4 regions of the Massilia sp. NP310 genome follow, and region 1 is predicted to be linked to each of the others. Evidence: predicted binding sites of a transcription regulator. Region 1 holds the regulator's gene; each other region holds the start of a gene.

Region 1 (4,185 bases):
CCGAAATGCGCATCGATCAGCTGGCGCTGGGCCTGCAGTTCGCCGTTGCCCGCCTGCGGCGCGAACGGCGCCGCGAAAGCGCGGATCGCCGCCGGCAGGTCAGCGCCGGGTGTGGACGCAATCAAGGCATGCAGGGCCGGCAGCTCGGCGCCCGGCACGAAGACATCGGCCAGGCCGATATGGAGCGCGTCGGCGGCGCCGATCGTCAGCCCGGTCAGGCCCAGGTAGTTGCCGAGCTGTCCCGGCGCATGCGACAGGAAGTGGCTGCCGCCGACGTCCGGAAACAGGCCGATGTTCACCTCGGGCATGGCCATCTTCGTGCGCTCGGTCACGATGCGCAGGCCGCAGTCCGGGCCGCCCTGGGCGATGCCCATGCCGCCGCCCATCACGACGCCATCCATGATGGCGATGTAGGGCTTCGGGTAGAAATGGATCAGGTGGTTCAGCGCGTATTCTTCGGTGAAGAAATCCTCGAGCAGCGCGCTGCCGCCCATCGGCGTCGCATGGCCGACCTCATGGAAGAAGCGGATGTCGCCGCCCGCGCACAAGGCCTTCTCGCTGCTGCTGGTCAGTACGACCGCGTCGACCTGCCCGTCATGGCGCCAGGCGCGCAGCACAGTGGTGAGCGCGCGCACCATCTCGAGCGACAGCGAATTGAGCGCCTTCGGGCGGTCCAGGGTGATGATGCCGGTGCGGTTGGCGACGCGGGTCAGGACGTGGTCGGTCATGGCGTAATCCGTAATGGAGAGACATGCATTTTACCGAACACACGATACGCGTCATATCGGGGAGCTGGATGCAAAAAGGGCGTCCCCTCAGACGCCCTTAGCTAGTGTGAGCCCTGCGCCTGATCAGGCGACAGCAGCGTCTTCGCCGCCGTTTTCCGGCAGGCGTTTGATCGAGGTACGGCTATGGTCCTTCAGCATTTGCTTGTGTTTCAGGATCTGTCTGTCCAGCTTATCCATCAGCGTGTCGATCGCGGCGTACAGGTCTTGCGCGACGCTTGCCACGTGCAGGGTCTTGCCCGACACCTGGACGTTGATCTCTGCTTTCTGCCTTTTTTCTTTTTCAGTGAGGTTGTCGACGGCCAGGAAGACGTGGGTGTCGATCACCTGGTCGAAATGGCGAATGATGCGCTCGAGCTTATTCTGAACGTATTCACGGATGGCGGGGGTTACTTCGAGATGATGGCCACTGATTGTGAGGTTCATACACACTCCTTTGAAAAGGTTGCACCGTGTGGACCACACCAACGCGACAAGGCACGACGGGTGTGGACGGCGCAGTTACAAGGACTTGCGGAGGCTTACAGGGGGTATCTTGAGGGCTTCACGGTATTTTGCAACCGTCCGGCGCGCGATGACCATGCCTTGTTCCCCGAGCATCTCCGCGATCTTGCTGTCGGACAATGGGTTCCTAGGGTCTTCTGCTCCTGTCAATTGTGCGATGAGCGCACGGATTGCCGTCGAGGATGCTTCGCCTCCCGCCTCGGTGGCAACGTGGCTGCCGAAGAAATACTTCAACTCAAACATGCCGTGCGGGGTCAGCATGTATTTCTGCGTTGTGACACGAGAAATTGTGCTCTCGTGTAGGCCTAGTGTATCAGCTATCTCACGTAAAACAAGGGGCCGCATGGCAACCGCGCCATGGGAGAAAAAGTTGCGCTGGCGCTCGACGATCGCCTCCGCCACGCGCAGGATGGTGTCGAATCGCTGGCGCATATTCTTGATGAGCCACTTCGCTTCCTGCAACTGCGCGCCCATCTGCGCTTCGCTCTTGCCCTGCTTGAGGAGGCTCGCGTACAGGCTGTTCACGCGCAGGCGCGGCATCACGTCCGGGTTCAGGGTGACCGCCCAGCCGCTCTTGGAACGGCGCACGATCACGTCCGGCACCACGTAGTCCGACACGTTCGAAGCGAACGCCGCGCCCGGATGCGGATTGCATTGGCGCACCACGGCCTGCACCTCGCGCAAGTCTTCGTCGTCGCAGTCGAGCGCTTTTTTCAGCTTGCTGTACTCGCGCTGGGCGAACCAGCTCAGGTAACCCTCGACGATGGTCAGCGCCATGCGCCGCGTCACCAGCGGCACGCCCGGCATGCGCCGGATCTGCAGCGCCAGGCACTCGGCCGCGCTGCGCGCGCCGACGCCCACCGGATCCATGCTCTGCACCAGCGCCAGCGCGCAGCGTAATTCGTCGATCTCGATCTCGAGTTCTTGGGGCAGCCTGGCGTGAATCTCGTCGAGCGGCTCTTCCAGGTAGCCGTTGTCGTCCAGCGCATCGATCACCAGCTCGGCCAGCGCACGGTCGCGCGCCGACAGGATGGCTTCGCGCACCTGTTCCATCAGGTGTTCGCGCAGCGTGATGGCGCAGGCTTCCAGTTGCGGGCGGCCGTCCTCGTCCTCGCCGCCGCCGGACGATGGCGCGCCGCTGTCGCTCCAGTCGGCATCGACGCGATCGTTGTCGGCGCCGCCCTCGAAACCCTCGCCCTCCTGCGCAGGCGCACCCTCACCCTCGGCCTGCTGGCCGGGCGCCGGCGGCGCTTCGCCGTTGGCGGGCGCATTGTTGATGGCGCCATCGGCCAGCAGGCGCACCGATCGGTCGAGCGGATCGTCGAGCCGCTCGAGCAAGGGGTTATCGCCCAGTATCTGCTCGATCTCCTGGTGCAGCTCGAGCGTCGACAGTTACAGCAACCGGATCGACTGCTGCAGTTGCGGCGTAAGCGCGAGGTGCTGCGAAGTGCGAAGTTGCAGGGACTGTTTCATCTAGGCGTCGCTCACATGCGGAAGTGTTCACCCAGGTACACGCGGCGCACCGACTCGTCGGCGATGATGTCGTCAGGACGGCCGGAGGCAAGCACCGCGCCCTGGTTGATGATGTAGGCGCGGTCGCAGATGCCGAGCGTCTCGCGCACGTTGTGGTCGGTGATCAAAACACCGATCCGGCGCTCCTTCAGGAAGCGCACGATGCGCTGGATCTCGATCACGGCGATCGGGTCGACGCCGGCGAACGGTTCGTCGAGCAGCACGAAGCGCGGATTGGTCGCCAGCGCGCGCGCGATTTCCACGCGGCGACGCTCGCCGCCCGACAGCGACAGCGCCGGATTCTCGCGCAGCTTCTCGATCTGCAGGTCGGCCAGCAGGGTGTCGAGGCGCTCGTTGATCTGGTCTTTCGACAGCGGCTTGCCGTTGTCCTTCTGCAGCTCGAGCACGGCGCGGATGTTCTCTTCCACCGTCAGCTTGCGGAACACCGAAGCCTCTTGCGGCAGGTAGGACAGGCCCAATACGGCGCGGCGGTGGATCGGCAGGCTGGTGATGTCGGTGCCGTTGATGTCGATCGAGCCGGCGTCCGACGGCACCAGGCCGACGATCATGTAGAACGACGTGGTCTTGCCGGCTCCGTTCGGGCCCAGCAAGCCGACCACTTCGCCGCATTCCACCTGCAGCGACACGTCGCGCACCACCAGGCGCTTGCCATAGCTTTTCTGCAGGCCCTTGACGACCAGGGTGCTGCGATCGCCCAGCTCCATCGGAATCGCCGTCATTGGGCGCCTCCGGCGGGTGCGCGCTTGGGCGCCAGGATCAGGGTGCCGCGGCCGCCGCCGGCGACGCTCTTGCCGCTTTCGTCGTTGCGCACCGTGGCCACTTCCTTGCGGTTGTCGTAGGAAATGAAGGGGCCGGTGATCTGGTTGGTCATGCGCGCGCCTTCGAGTTCGCGCACGACGGCGTTGGAATACAGGCGCACCAGTTCCGACCGCTCGTCGTACTCGATGCGCTCGGCCTGGCCGTCGACCCACAGGTCGGGACCGCCGTCACGCTTCTGGCGGAAAGTGGCGACCTTGCCGCCGGCAGCGGTGAGGGTCACGCTCATATAGCCTTCCGGGCTTTCCTTGACCAGGGCGCGGTCGGACTTGAGCACCAGGGTGCCGCGGGTCAGCACCACGTTGCCGGTCAGGATGCGGGTGCCGGTCACCTCGTCGATGTCGAGCGAATCGAAGTTGATGACCGCTTCCTTGAGCGAATCGGCGCGTTCGGCGGCCGCGGTCAGCGACAGCAGGGAAAGGAAGGCGGCGACAAGTAGTTTTTTCATGGTTGGTGGATACGGGTCTCTGGTTGGCACGCGGCGTTTCTGGAGGATCAGCGCTGGCGTGGCGGATAGACGATCTGGCCGCGGCTGGACAGGTGCAGC
Region 2 (4,185 bases), 1.3 Mb from region 1:
ATCTTGCCCCTGAGGCCGTTATCACGGCTTTCCAGCCGCGCATGGGCAAGCGGGATGTTGGCCAGCGAATAGACGGCGCCGACGTGGGGTTTCAGCTGGCCGCGCTCGATCAGGGCGCTCAGTTCGTCGAGCTTGCCGCGGTTCTGGCGGGTGAAGACGAAGTGGTAGCTCGCGTTCTTGCCCCAGGCCTGGATCAGGTTCTGCGGCTGCGCGATGTCCACGATCGAGACCACGCGACCGAGTTGCGCCAGCACGTCCGGGCTGCGCGTCAGGGTGTCGCCGCCGATGGTGTCGAACACCACGTCGACGCCATGGCCGCCGGTCTCGCGCCCGATGGCCTCGACGTAATCTTCTTTCGTGTAGTCGATGACCACATCGGCGCCGAGGGAACGTGCGAACTCGAAATTCTCTTCCTTCACCGTGGTGAACACCCGCGCGCCTATGGCCTTGGCGACCTGGATCACGACGTGGCCGACACCGCCCGCGCCGCCGTGGATGAGGATGCTTTCACCGGCTTTCAGTTGTGCACGGACGGCGAGGGCTTCCCAGGCGGTGCCGCCGACGAGGGTCAGGCTGGCGGCTTCGAGATGGGTCAGCGATGCGGGCTTCCTGCCGACGATGTTTTCAAAGGCGACATGGTATTCGGCATAGCTTCCGGGACCATCGAAGATTTGCGGGGTGTACCAGACTTCGTCGCCCGGCGCGAACGCGGTCACGCCCGGTCCGACTTCCTCGACCACGCCCGAGACGTCGTGCCCGGTGATGCCCGGCAGCGGCACCAGGTCGGCATAGTCGCCGCGGCGCACCTGGTAATCCAGCGGATTGATGGAGGTGGCCTGCACCCGCACCAGCACCTGGCCGGCTTGCGGTATCGGTTTCGGCACGTCGCGCAGTTCAAACGATTCCGGGCCGCCAAAAGAAGTGAGCACTTGAGCTTTCATGATTGTTCCTCGTTTCGTTAAAAAGGGATATCGGGAATTATCGATATGCACTGGCAAAAAAATTTACAGCTCTTTTCCGATGATCTCGGCGAGGGCGCTGATGGTGGCCTCGTTCCTCTTGTAGTACGTCCACTGCCCGATACGCCGCACCTCGACCAGGCCAGCGCGCTGCAGCGTTGCAAGGTAGTCGGACACGGTCGACTGCGACAGGCCGACGCCTTCCTGGATACTGCTCACGCAAACGCCGACCGTGTGCACATCGCCCTCGTCTTGCGGAGGGAAATGCTTTTCCGGGTCCTTCAATCCTTTCAGGATGTCGAGACGGGTACGGTTGGAGAGGGCTTTGAAGATGTCGAGCAGTTCCATGGATTCGAGTATATCGAGATATCCCGATATGTCAAGACACCTGCTGCGCTGTCAAGCTCGGCCCGATTGTTTCAAGTGTTGCATCTCATCGTTTCAATGTGAAACGAGATCGGGGACGGTGGCAGACAGCTATGCCGGAATCGTAGGTGCAGCTTGCGCTAAGTAACTGAATAGAAAGGGAACTGCCTGCGCGCCAGTGATTGGCATCGGGCTGGCACGCACTTTGCAATATCAGCATCGACATCCACCGCACCTGAAAGGACACCGCATGACCAAGCTCTCCGCCGGCGCCGCATTCCGCAAGGCAATGCAGGAAGAATCCCCATTGCAAGTGGTGGGCGCGATCAACGCCAACCACGCCCTGCTGGCCAAGCGCGCCGGTTTCAAGGCGATCTACCTGTCGGGCGGCGGCGTGGCGGCGGGTTCGCTGGGCTTGCCCGACCTCGGCATCTCGAACCTGGACGACGTCCTGATCGACGTGCGCCGCATCACCGACGTGTGCGACCTGCCGCTGCTGGTCGATGTCGACACCGGCTTCGGCGCATCGGCCTTCAACGTCGCGCGCACCGTGCGCACGCTGGCCAAGGCCGGCGCCGCCGCCTGCCACATCGAAGACCAGGTCGGCGCCAAGCGCTGCGGCCACCGTCCGGGCAAGGAAATCGTCAGCAAGGACGAGATGGTCGACCGCATCAAGGCCGCCGCCGACGCCCGTCCGTACGACGAGTTCGTGATCATGGCGCGCACCGATGCGCTGGCGGTGGAAGGACTGGACGCCGCCATCGAACGCGCCGTGGCTTGCGTGGAAGCCGGCGCCGACATGATCTTCCCCGAGGCGATGACGAGCCTCGAGATGTATAAACGGTTCGCCGATGCGGTCAAGGTGCCGGTGCTGGCCAATATCACCGAGTTCGGCGCGACCCCGCTGTTCAGCGTCGATGAGCTCAAAAGTGCCGGCGTCGGCCTGGTGCTGTATCCGCTGTCGGCCTTCCGCGCGATGAACAAGGCGGCCGAAAACGTGTATACCGCGATCCGCCGCGACGGCACCCAGCAGAACGTGCTCGACACCATGCAGACGCGCGCCGAACTGTATGACCGCATCGACTACCATAGCTATGAACAGAAGCTCGACGCGCTGTTCGCCCAGAACAAAGCGAAATAAGGAGAACCGAGGATGACGACCCAGAACAACGAAACCCCGACCTTCAAGCCGAAGAAATCCGTGGCCCTGTCCGGCGTCGCCGCCGGCAATACCGCGCTGTGCTCGGTCGGCAAATCGGGCAACGACCTGCACTACCGCGGCTACGACATCCTGGACGTGGCCGACGCCTGCGAGTTCGAGGAAATCGCCTACCTGCTGGTGCACGGCAAGCTGCCGAACGAGGCCGAGCTGCGCGGTTATAAAGCCAAGCTGCGTTCGTTGCGCGGGCTGCCGGCCGCCGTCAAGAGCGCGCTGGAGGCAGTGCCGGCCGGCGCCCACCCGATGGACGTGATGCGCACCGGCGTGTCGGTGCTGGGCTGCACCTTGCCGGAGAAGGACGACCACAATATCGCCGGCGCACGCGACATCGCCGACCGCCTGATGGCGTCGTTCGGCTCGATGCTGCTGTACTGGTATCACTACAGCCACAATGGCAAGCGCATCGACGTGGAAACCGACGACGATTCGATCGGCGGCCACTTCCTGCACCTGCTGCACGGCTTCAAGCCGAGCGCATCCTGGGTGCAGGCGATGCACACCTCGCTGATCCTGTACGCCGAGCACGAATTCAATGCCTCGACCTTCACCGCGCGCGTGATCGCCGGCACCGGTTCCGACATGCACTCCGCCATCACCGGCGCCATCGGCGCGCTGCGCGGGCCGAAGCATGGCGGCGCCAACGAAGTGGCGCTCGACATCCAGAAGCGTTATGAAAACGCCGACGAAGCCGAGGCCGACATCCGCAACCGCGTGGCCAACAAGGAAGTCGTGATCGGCTTCGGCCACCCGGTATACACGATCTCGGACCCGCGCAACAAGGTGATCAAGGAAGTGGCGCGCGCGCTGTCTCTTGATGCTGGCTCGATGAAGATGTTCGACATCGCCGAGCGCCTCGAGTCGGTCATGTGGGAGGTGAAAAAGATGTTCCCGAACCTCGACTGGTTCTCGGCCGTGTCGTACCATATGATGGGCGTTCCGACCGCCATGTTCACGCCGCTGTTCGTCATCTCGCGCACCTCGGGCTGGGCCGCCCACGTCATCGAGCAGCGCATCGACAACAAGATCATCCGCCCGAGCGCCAACTACGTCGGTCCGGAAGACCTGCAATTCGTGCCGCTGGCCGAGCGCAAATAAAGAGCATCGCCATGAATTCGAATCACCTGAAACCCCTGCCAGGCACCGACCTGGAGTACTTCGACACGCGCGCCGCGGTCGACGCGATCCAGCCGGGGGCCTACGACACCTTGCCGTACACCTCGCGCGTGCTGGCCGAGAACCTCGTGCGCCGCTGCGAGCCGGCCTGCATGAACGACGCGCTCAAGCAGATCGTCGAACGCAAGCGCGAACGCGATTTTCCCTGGTTCCCGGCGCGCGTGGTCTGCCACGACATCCTGGGCCAGACCGCCCTGGTCGACCTGGCCGGCCTGCGCGACGCCATCGCGGCGCAAGGCGGCGATCCGGCCCTGGTCAATCCGGTGGTGCCGACCCAGCTGGTGGTCGACCACTCGCTGGCCGTCGAATGCGGCGGCTTCGACCCGGACGCGTTCAGCAAGAACCGCGCGATCGAGGATCGCCGCAACGAAGACCGCTTCCACTTCATCGACTGGACCAGGAAGGCCTTCCAGAACGTCGACGTGATCCCGCCCGGCAACGGCATCCTGCACCAGATCAACCTGGAAC
Region 3 (4,185 bases), 730 kb from region 1:
CGCGCCGCCGCCGGCATTGCCCCAGCCGGCCGCCGCCGCGTTGGCGGTGCCGACCACCTTCGGGCCGAACATGACGGAAGTGTGGTACTGGGTGATGACGAAGCTGGCGCCGACCGCGCCGATGCCCAGGCGCGCCAGCAGGAAGGCTTCGTAGCTCTGCGCCAGCGCCACGCCCAGCACGGGAATCGCGCCCAGGAGGAGCAAACCCGTGTACGTCTTGCGCGGGCCGTAGCGGTCGCACAGCGGGCCGACCAGCAGACGCACGAAGATGGTGATCGCGACCGCCGCGATATTGATGTTGGCGATCTGCTCCATCGAGAGCCCGAATTCGCCCTTGATGACCGGCATCAGCGGCGCGCAGGCGAACCAGGCGAAGAAGCAGATGAAGAAGGCGACCCAGGTCAGGTGGAAGGCGCGCATGGGCGCGCCCTGGAAGGAAAAGAGCTTGATGCTGTCCGCTTTGCTGGCCATTGTTCTTCCTTTGAAAAACGAAAAGGCGTCCGCGCTTGCTGCCATGGGCAGTAGCTGCGGACGCCGTTGTCCTGTTGCCGTCCCCGCGTTGGGCCGGCGCTAAGTGAAAATCGTGAAGAGAATCGCCATTGATCCTGTCAGAGGTATGAGCAAGAGGCGTGCCACCGCGCCTTCAGGGGGCGTACCTCAACGGACCGCATCCGGATGCTGCATTGCGGTGCATCGCTCACCATGATGATGCGCCCGCATGCACCGCGTTCAAGATCGCGCTGGTGCGCGGGCCCAGGCCTGCGGGTCGCTGCCGTCCCATACCCGTCCGCCGAGCAAGGTCGAGCTGCGCATCGGGGAGGCGGGCAGCATCGTGCCGGTGCGTTCGGCCGCCTCGCGATACAGGTCGATGCGGTTGACCTGGGCCGCCAGCGCCAGGTAGGCGGGCGCTTCGCGCAGCAGGCCCCAGCGCCGGTGCTGGGTCATGAACCACATGCCGTCCGACAGCCAGGGGAAGTTGGCCTCGCCGTCGGCATGGAAGCGCAGGCCGTTATGGCCGCGCCAGCAGCCCTCTCCGCGATGCTCGTCGATGTGGCTGCCGGCCAGGCAGAACTGCAGCGTCTCGCGGCTGGCGTTGACATAGGCGGGACTGGCCAGCACCTCGGCCGCGGCTTCGCGGTTGGTGCGCGAGGCGTCGAGCCAGCGCGCCGCTTCCAACAGCGCGGCGATCATGGCGCGGCAGGTGTTCGGGTGGCTGGCCGCGAAGGCGGCGCGCGTGCCGAGCGCCTTGCCCGGATGGTTCGGCCACACCTGTTCGCTGGACGCGGCCTGCACCCCGGCGCCGTCGCGCTGCGCGCGCTGGCCCCACGGCTCGCCCGCGCAGAAGCCATCCATATGCCCGGCCGCCAGGCTGGCCGCCATCTGCCCGGGCGGCACCGTCACCGCCTGGCAGTCGGTGAGCGGATCGATGCCATGCGCGGCCAGCCAGTAATACAGGAACATCGCGTGGTTCCCGGTCGGGAAGGTATGGGCCAGGGTGAGCTTGCGCCCTTTGTCGTCCACCTCGCGCCGCAGCAGGCGGGGATCGCGGGCGGCGTTGGCGAGCGCGCGCGACAGCGTGATGCTCTGGCCGTTCTGGTGCAGGTTCATCAACACCGCCATATCGCATTGCTGGGTGCCGATGCCGTTCTGGATGCCATACACCATCCCGTACAGCGCATGGGCCGCGTCGAGCTGCTGGCCGATCAGGCGGTCGCGCATGGCGGTCCAGGACAGCTCGCGGGTAAGCTCGAAGCGCACGCCATACTGCTCGTCGAAGCCGAGCACCGACGCCATCACCAGCGGCGCGCAATCGGCGAGCGGCATGAAACCGATGCGGACGGTCTCGATCTCGGGCCGGTCGGTGCCGGCGATCCAGGCGCCTTTGCCTGCCAATGTCATACGTCTCCTTGTCCTTGTATATAGTAAAGCGTGGCCTAGCCCAGCAGGTCTTCCACGTCGATCAGGCGCTGCGCGACTTCGGCCAGCTTCAGGTTCTTGTTCATCGCCAGGGTGCGCAGGCGCTGGTAGGCCTGCTCCTCGGTCAGGCTGTAGCGGTTCATGAGCAGGCCCTTGGCGCGATCGACGGTCTTGCGCTCCGCCAGCTTCTGGCGCGTGTCGCTCAGCTCGTCGAGCAGCTTCTGCTCGCGCCGGAAGCGCGCCAGCGCCACGTCCAGCACCGGCTTGACGCGTTCGGCCTGCAGGCCGGCCACGATATAGGCCGAGACGCCGGCGTCCATCGCCGCGTCCATGCTGGCCGGCGCATCGTCTTCGGTGAACAGGACGATCGGCCGCCGCGCGTCGCGGGTGGCGATCACGATGTGCTCGAGCACGTCGCGCGCGTCGGACTCGCTGTCGGCGATGATCAGGTCGGGCTGCAGCTGGGCGATGCGCTCGGGCAGGAAGACGTCGGCCGGGAGCGAGGCGATCAGGTCGTAGCCCGATTCGAGCAGGCCGATGCGCAGCGCCGTGCTGCGCCGGGCCTGCGCGGCCTGGGCGGCATCCGGGTCGATGCCGGGTGCTGTTGCGGAAAGCACGACGACGATCCGCAGGTGTGGTGAAGCACTGTCTCGCGATTTCATGTGCTTACGATATGCAAGATTCGCACCAGGCGCGAGCATCGACGATTGCCCATGCCCTTCTTATGCAAAACCCCTTGGCCGAGATATTCGCATGACGAATATCTTGCATGAGAGCAACTTTGCAACCATTCATCAGACGCATCGCTGGAATCACAAATCTAAAGTTTGTTTATGACGGAGACGCCCCTATACTGCAACGCAACATCGAAGTATTTATCTTAGGGGAACTATCATGACTGCAGCCATCCAACGCACCAGCTTCTTCGCGGCAGCCATCTCGGCCATCCGCAGCTTCTCGCAAGAACTCTACGTCGCCCACGGCGGCTACGCTCCGGCAGTGCGGGGTTGATCATGCACCCGCTCGAATATATCACCATCGCCCTGGCCGTCGTGGCCGTGGCAGCCCGCGTTTCCATGTTCCTGCCGCGTCCGCCAAAGGGTCCGTTCAAGGCCATGTAATTCATGTGCGATTGCGGCGCACCATCGTCGCAATACCCGCTCCGCCTCTCGCGCCGGCCGTACTGACGTACCGCCGGCGCTTGTCTTTACAGCAAAAAAAACCTGTCATATTTCGCGGTCGCGGTGAGTGCCTGCGCTAGAATGCATGCGCATTTCTGGCAAGCATCTTTGGCAACCAAGCCATTTCTCACTCATCAGACTCCACATGCGAACACCTGCACTTACCCTGTTTGCGGCCTCTTTCGCCGCACTGATCGCGCTGCCGGCGGCGGCATCCACCCCCATCACCCTCGACCAGGCCATGAGCCATCCAGACTGGATCGGCACCCCGGTGGAAGACGCCTGGTTCAGCTGGGACGGCAAGCAGGTGTACTACAAGCAGAAGCGCACCGGCTCGCCCGTGCGCGACGTGTTCCAGGTCGCGGCCGGCAAGGCCCGGCTGGTAGCCGATGCCGAACTGCCGAAGATCGACAGCGCCGACGTGGTCTACAACCGCAACAACAGCCGCATGCTGGTCCTGCGCAACAACGACCTGTTCGAGCGAGACCTCAAGTCGGGCCAGCTGGTCCAGGTCACGCGCGGCGCCAGCCGCATCACCGCCGCCCAGTACACGGCGGACGAACGCGCGGTCCAGTACCGCATCGGCAACGACTGGTATGTGTGGGACCGCGGTAGCCGTGTCACCGGCCCCGCCGCCCTGCCGCGCGCCGCCAAGGACCCGAACGCGCCCGAGGACGATCCCTACCGTTCGACCGAACTGCGCCTGATCGAGCACCTCAAGCGCCAGAAGGATGACCGCGACGCCCTGCGCGCGCGCGCCGACGAACTGCGCCGCGCCGACGCCTCGATGGCGCCAAGCCCGGTCTACCTGGGCGACAAGGTCACCATCGAAGGCAGCTCGCTCTCGCCCGACGGCCGCTGGCTGCTGGTGGTCACCGCCGCCAAAAGCGCCGACAAGGGCCGCGCCGGCAAGATGCCGCGCTACGTGAACGAGTCGGGCTACGAGGAAACCGAAGACGTGCGCACCCGCGTCGGCCGCAATATGCCGGTGCCGCATGCACTGAAGCTGGTCGACCTGCGCACCAACAAGGTGCAGGACATCGCCTTCGACGCGCTCCCGGGCGTCAACGTCGACCCGCTGGCCGAG
Region 4 (4,185 bases), 2.0 Mb from region 1:
GGCCATGTTCAACAGCAGATAGAACGGCGCCTGCAACGCGCTCGAATTGACCGGCAGTGGCGCGTTGTACATATTGTGCTCGACGCCGTTGTCGACCGTCGTGAAGCGCATCTGGCTCTCGTCCCAATAGAAGCGGTAGGTGACGAAGCGGTTCGCGAGCGAATTCTGGGGCACGTACCAGTTCTTGGTCTGCCACGCGGTCGAGGCGGCGCAGCTTTCGTTGCCGGGCACGCAGGCGGCCTGCTGCCAGGTGATCACGTTCGAGCCGACGAAGTGGTTCGACGACGGCGCCCCGCCCTCGGCGCGGCCGGACGCCTTGTGGCCCATCTCCATGATGTCGATCTCGCCGTTGCGCGGCCAGGTCTGCGGACTGACGCCCAGCATCCACGCGGCCGGCCACAAGCCGGTGCCGAGGTTCGGCGTGGCCATGCGCACCTCGATCATCCCGTACTGCACCTGCACCTTGTTCTTGGTGTCGAGCCGGGCCGAGGTGAAGACATTGCTGCCGATCGTCTGGCTGCGCGCCTGGATCGCCAGCGCGCGCGTGCCCGATTCGAAAGGCACGTTGACGATGCTGGCGTTGTTGGGGCTATAGTACTGCAGCTCGGCATTGCCGTAGCCGCACAGGCCGATCTGGCAGCCGTTACCGTCCTGCAGGTTCCACACGCCGGTGTTCACGCTGTTGCCGTTGAACTCGTCCGACCACAGCAGCTGGCCGATGACCGGATTGGTGACGCTGGCCGCGGCCTGCGCGCCGCAGGCCAGCAGGATGCCGGCGGCGATTGCGTGGAAAGGTTTCCATCTCGAGCCATATTTCTGGTTCTGGTTGTTCACGTCGACTCCTCTTATCTCACTACAAGAAATGCGGCCGTGCCGGTTGGCCGTGCCGCGGCTTGCCAACTTGCTCGTTGGTCTCGAATGATGTCGTGCGGATTCGTGTGGAATACGGGATTGGAAACCTTTCCAAACCGGAAAGTAAAATATAGTCTGATTTTCTGGACGTGTCCATTCGATGCGAATGGTGCGTGCGCGATTACCCCGCCGGCATATGCATGCGGCGGGGAAGCGGGTGGCGCTGCTTATGCGCGGACGCTGGCGAGGATTTGCGCGACCAGTTGTTCCTGGCTGTCGCGGATGTCGAGGGTAATGCCGGCTTCGTCCGGCTGCAGGGGTTCGAGCGTGCTCAGCTGACTGTCGAGCAGCGATGGCGGCATATAGTGGCCGGGGCGATTGCTGACGCGCTCCAGGAGCAGGCTGCGCTCGCCGGCCAGGTGCGCGAAGCGCACGTCGCCGCCGGCGCTGCGCAGCAGGTCGCGATATGCGCGCTTGAGCGAGGAACACGACAGCACCGCCCCGCCCTCGCGTGCGGCGAGCTTGTCGCGCAAGGTCAAGAGCCAGTCGCGGCGATCGTCGTCGGTCAGCGCGGTGCCGGCCGTCATCTTGGCGATATTGGCCTGCGAATGGAAGGCGTCGCCCTCGATGAACGGCACGCCGAGCGCGGCGGCCAGCTTTTCGCCGATGCTGGTCTTGCCGCAGCCGCTCACGCCCATGACTACCCAGGCCGTTCCCTTGTTGTCGTCTCGCGCTTGTGTCGTCATTTCCCTATGTTAACGCTAACATCGATATGGGCGATTGTAGCGTCTACGCACGAAGGATGTAAAGCGGTCATGCACCACGGTTGGGCGGATGCGCGCTGTCAGTGCCTGTCGACGAAAATCGCGGGCGCTGTCCTGCCGGTGCTTGCCGACGCAAAAAAGCGTGTTTCGTCTTTGAAATGAATGACTTGGCCGCGCACGATTCCGGATGGCACAGCTCTTGCTGTTGACAATGCTCAAGCATCGTCATGCCCGCCTCGCCGTTTCATTTTTTGCGTCATCACCACTACCAGGGATCTTCGCCAATGAAAGATGAGAATCTGTACCGCCCTTATTCGACCGAGTCTTCACTCAACGGCTGCCCCTGCGGCAGGCATGGTTCCCAGGACGAGCACGATCGCGAAGCGCAAGCCGCCAGGCTGCGGCGCGCCGGCGATGCCGAAGCGCTGTCCGGTGACTTCGTCGAGGCGGCAGCGGTGCGCGCCCTGTTTCCGCATGAAGCGACGCGCCGCAACCTGATCAAGGCGGTGGGCGCGCCGACGCTGATGGCGGCGATCGGTTCGCTGCTGCCGCTGGCCAGCCTGCAGGCCAATGCGATGGAAAAAACGGGCGCGCTCGAGAAGAAGGACCTCAAGATCGGCTTCATCCCGATCAACTGCGCCACGCCCCTGATCATGGCCGACCCGATGGGCATGTACAAGGCGCAGGGCCTGAACGTCACCCTCAGCAAGACCGCCGGCTGGGCGCTGGTGCGCGACCAGATGATCAACCGCGAGCTCGACGCCTCGCACTTCCTGGCGCCGATGCCGCTGGCGATGTCGATCGGCCAGGGCGGCACGCCGCAGCCGATGCGCGTCGCCACCATCCAGAACATCAACGGCCAGGCGATCACGCTCGGCCTCAAGCACAAGAACAACCGCGACCCGCGCAACTGGAAGGGTTTCAAGTTCGCGATCCCCTTCGAGTACTCGGTCCACAACTTCCTGCTGCGCTACTACCTGGCCGAGCACGGGCTTGACCCGGACCGCGACGTCCAGCTGCGCGTGACGCCGCCGCCCGAGATGGTCGCCAACCTGCGCGCCGGGAACATCGACGGCTTCCTCGGCCCCGATCCGTTCAACCAGCGCGCCGTGTTCGACCAGATCGGCTTCATCCACATTCTCACCAAGGACATCTGGAACGGCCATCCCTGCTGCGCCTTCGGCGCCTCGCAGGCCTTCATCGACCAGAACCCGAACACCTTCGCCGCGCTGTACCGCGCCATCCTGAATGCCACCGCGATGGCGCACAAGGCCGGGAACCGGGCCGAGATCGCCAAGGCGATCAGCAAGCCGGCCTACCTGAACCAGCCCGAGACCGTGGTGCTGCAGGCGCTCTCCGGCCGCTTCGCCGACGGCCTGGGCAAGGTGCGCAACGAGCCGGACCGCGCCGACTTCGACGCCCTGCCCTGGTATTCGATGGCGACCTGGATGCTGACGCAGATGAAGCGCTGGGGCTACCTGAAGGGCGACGTCAACTACAAGGCGCTGGCCGAGCAGGTGTTCCTGCTGACCGATGCGCGCAAGCAGATGGCGGCCCTCGGCATGCCGGCGCCGGCCGCCGCGGCAAGCGGCTACCGACCGTTCACGATCATGGGCAAGACCTACGACCCGGCCAAGCCGCAGGCCTACCTGGACAGCTTCGCGATCAAGCGCGCCTGAGTTGGAACGAAAGAATCCATGCACAAGCAAATGAAGTTCAAGGCGGCGCTGCTGTCGCTGGCGCTGCTGCTGGTCTTGCTCGGCGTCTGGCATATCGCCACCGCGCCGCGCGCCGCGGCGCCGGTGGCGGCGATGAGCGCCGAGGAAGCCGAGTACGCGGCCCTGATGGGACAGGCGCCGGTGGCCGCCGCGGATCCGGCGCCTGCCGCCGGCAGCGGCTTTCCCACGCCGTCGCAGTTCGCGCAGATAGCGGGCGGCCACCTGGCCGACCCGTTCTACGATCGCGGCCCGAACGACCGCGGCGTCGGCATCCAGCTGGCGCATTCTCTGGTGCGCGTCGCCCTGGGCTATCTGCTGGCGATGCTGGTGGCGATCCCGCTGGGCTTCGTGATCGGCATGTCGCCGCTGCTGTACCGCGCGATCGATCCGTTCATCCAGGTGCTCAAGCCGATCTCGCCGCTGGCCTGGATGCCGATCGCGCTCTACACGATCAAGGATTCGTCGATCTCGGGCATCTTCGTGATCTTCATCTGCTCGATCTGGCCGATGCTGATCAACACCGCCTTCGGCGTGGCCGGCGTGCGCAAGGACTGGCTCAACGTCGCGCGCACGCTCGAAGTGTCGCCGCTGCGCAAGGCCTTCCTGGTGATCCTGCCGGCGGCGGCGCCGACCATCATCACCGGCATGCGCATCTCGATGGGCATCGCCTGGCTGGTGATCGTCGCCGCCGAAATGCTGATCGGCGGGAACGGCATCGGTTACTTCCTGTGGAACGAGTGGAACAACCTGTCGCTGGCGAACGTGCTGTTCGCCGTGCTCATGATCGGCATCGTGGGCATGGCGCTGGACCTGATGTTCGCCGCCCTGCAAAAGAAGGTGACCTATGCCGA

What was found. The regulator sigma-54, encoded in region 1, starts transcription at its own class of promoters, with help from an activator protein. The targets are predictions, from matches to a motif close to TGGCANGNAANCTGCTTT.
Region 2: prpB (methylisocitrate lyase) is a predicted target of sigma-54. The motif match lies at 1,520-1,537, and genes of this name have one in related genera.
Region 3: KY496_RS24155 (ANTAR domain-containing response regulator) is a predicted target of sigma-54. The motif match lies at 2,590-2,607, and genes of this name have one in related genera.
Region 4: KY496_RS12245 (CmpA/NrtA family ABC transporter substrate-binding protein) is a predicted target of sigma-54. The motif match lies at 1,805-1,822, and genes of this name have one in related genera.

Annotation. Positions count from the first base shown of each region.
Region 1 covers NZ_CP080379.1:4,733,039-4,737,223, reverse strand. Annotated here, with positions in the region: gene KY496_RS20855 (enoyl-CoA hydratase/isomerase family protein) at 1-728, opposite strand, end outside; gene hpf (ribosome hibernation-promoting factor, HPF/YfiA family) at 852-1,211, opposite strand; gene KY496_RS20845 (RNA polymerase factor sigma-54) at 1,287-2,627, opposite strand; gene KY496_RS27475 (hypothetical protein) at 2,682-2,762, opposite strand; gene lptB (LPS export ABC transporter ATP-binding protein) at 2,774-3,526, opposite strand; gene lptA (lipopolysaccharide transport periplasmic protein LptA) at 3,538-4,086, opposite strand; gene lptC (LPS export ABC transporter periplasmic protein LptC) at 4,134-4,185, opposite strand, start outside.
Region 2 covers NZ_CP080379.1:6,012,682-6,016,866, forward strand. Annotated here, with positions in the region: gene KY496_RS26595 (zinc-dependent alcohol dehydrogenase family protein) at 1-941, opposite strand, end outside; gene KY496_RS26600 (helix-turn-helix transcriptional regulator) at 1,005-1,307, opposite strand; gene prpB (methylisocitrate lyase) at 1,576-2,466, shown strand; gene prpC (2-methylcitrate synthase) at 2,479-3,639, shown strand; gene acnD (Fe/S-dependent 2-methylisocitrate dehydratase AcnD) at 3,651-4,185, shown strand, end outside.
Region 3 covers NZ_CP080379.1:5,458,521-5,462,705, reverse strand. Annotated here, with positions in the region: gene KY496_RS24165 (MFS transporter) at 1-471, opposite strand, end outside; gene KY496_RS24160 (CmpA/NrtA family ABC transporter substrate-binding protein) at 730-1,899, opposite strand; gene KY496_RS24155 (ANTAR domain-containing response regulator) at 1,935-2,579, opposite strand; gene KY496_RS24150 (S9 family peptidase) at 3,244-4,185, shown strand, end outside.
Region 4 covers NZ_CP080379.1:2,762,459-2,766,643, forward strand. Annotated here, with positions in the region: gene KY496_RS12235 (family 16 glycosylhydrolase) at 1-834, opposite strand, end outside; gene KY496_RS12240 (gluconokinase) at 1,080-1,598, opposite strand; gene KY496_RS12245 (CmpA/NrtA family ABC transporter substrate-binding protein) at 1,901-3,295, shown strand; gene ntrB (nitrate ABC transporter permease) at 3,314-4,185, shown strand, end outside; gene KY496_RS12255 (ABC transporter ATP-binding protein) at 4,179-4,185, shown strand, end outside.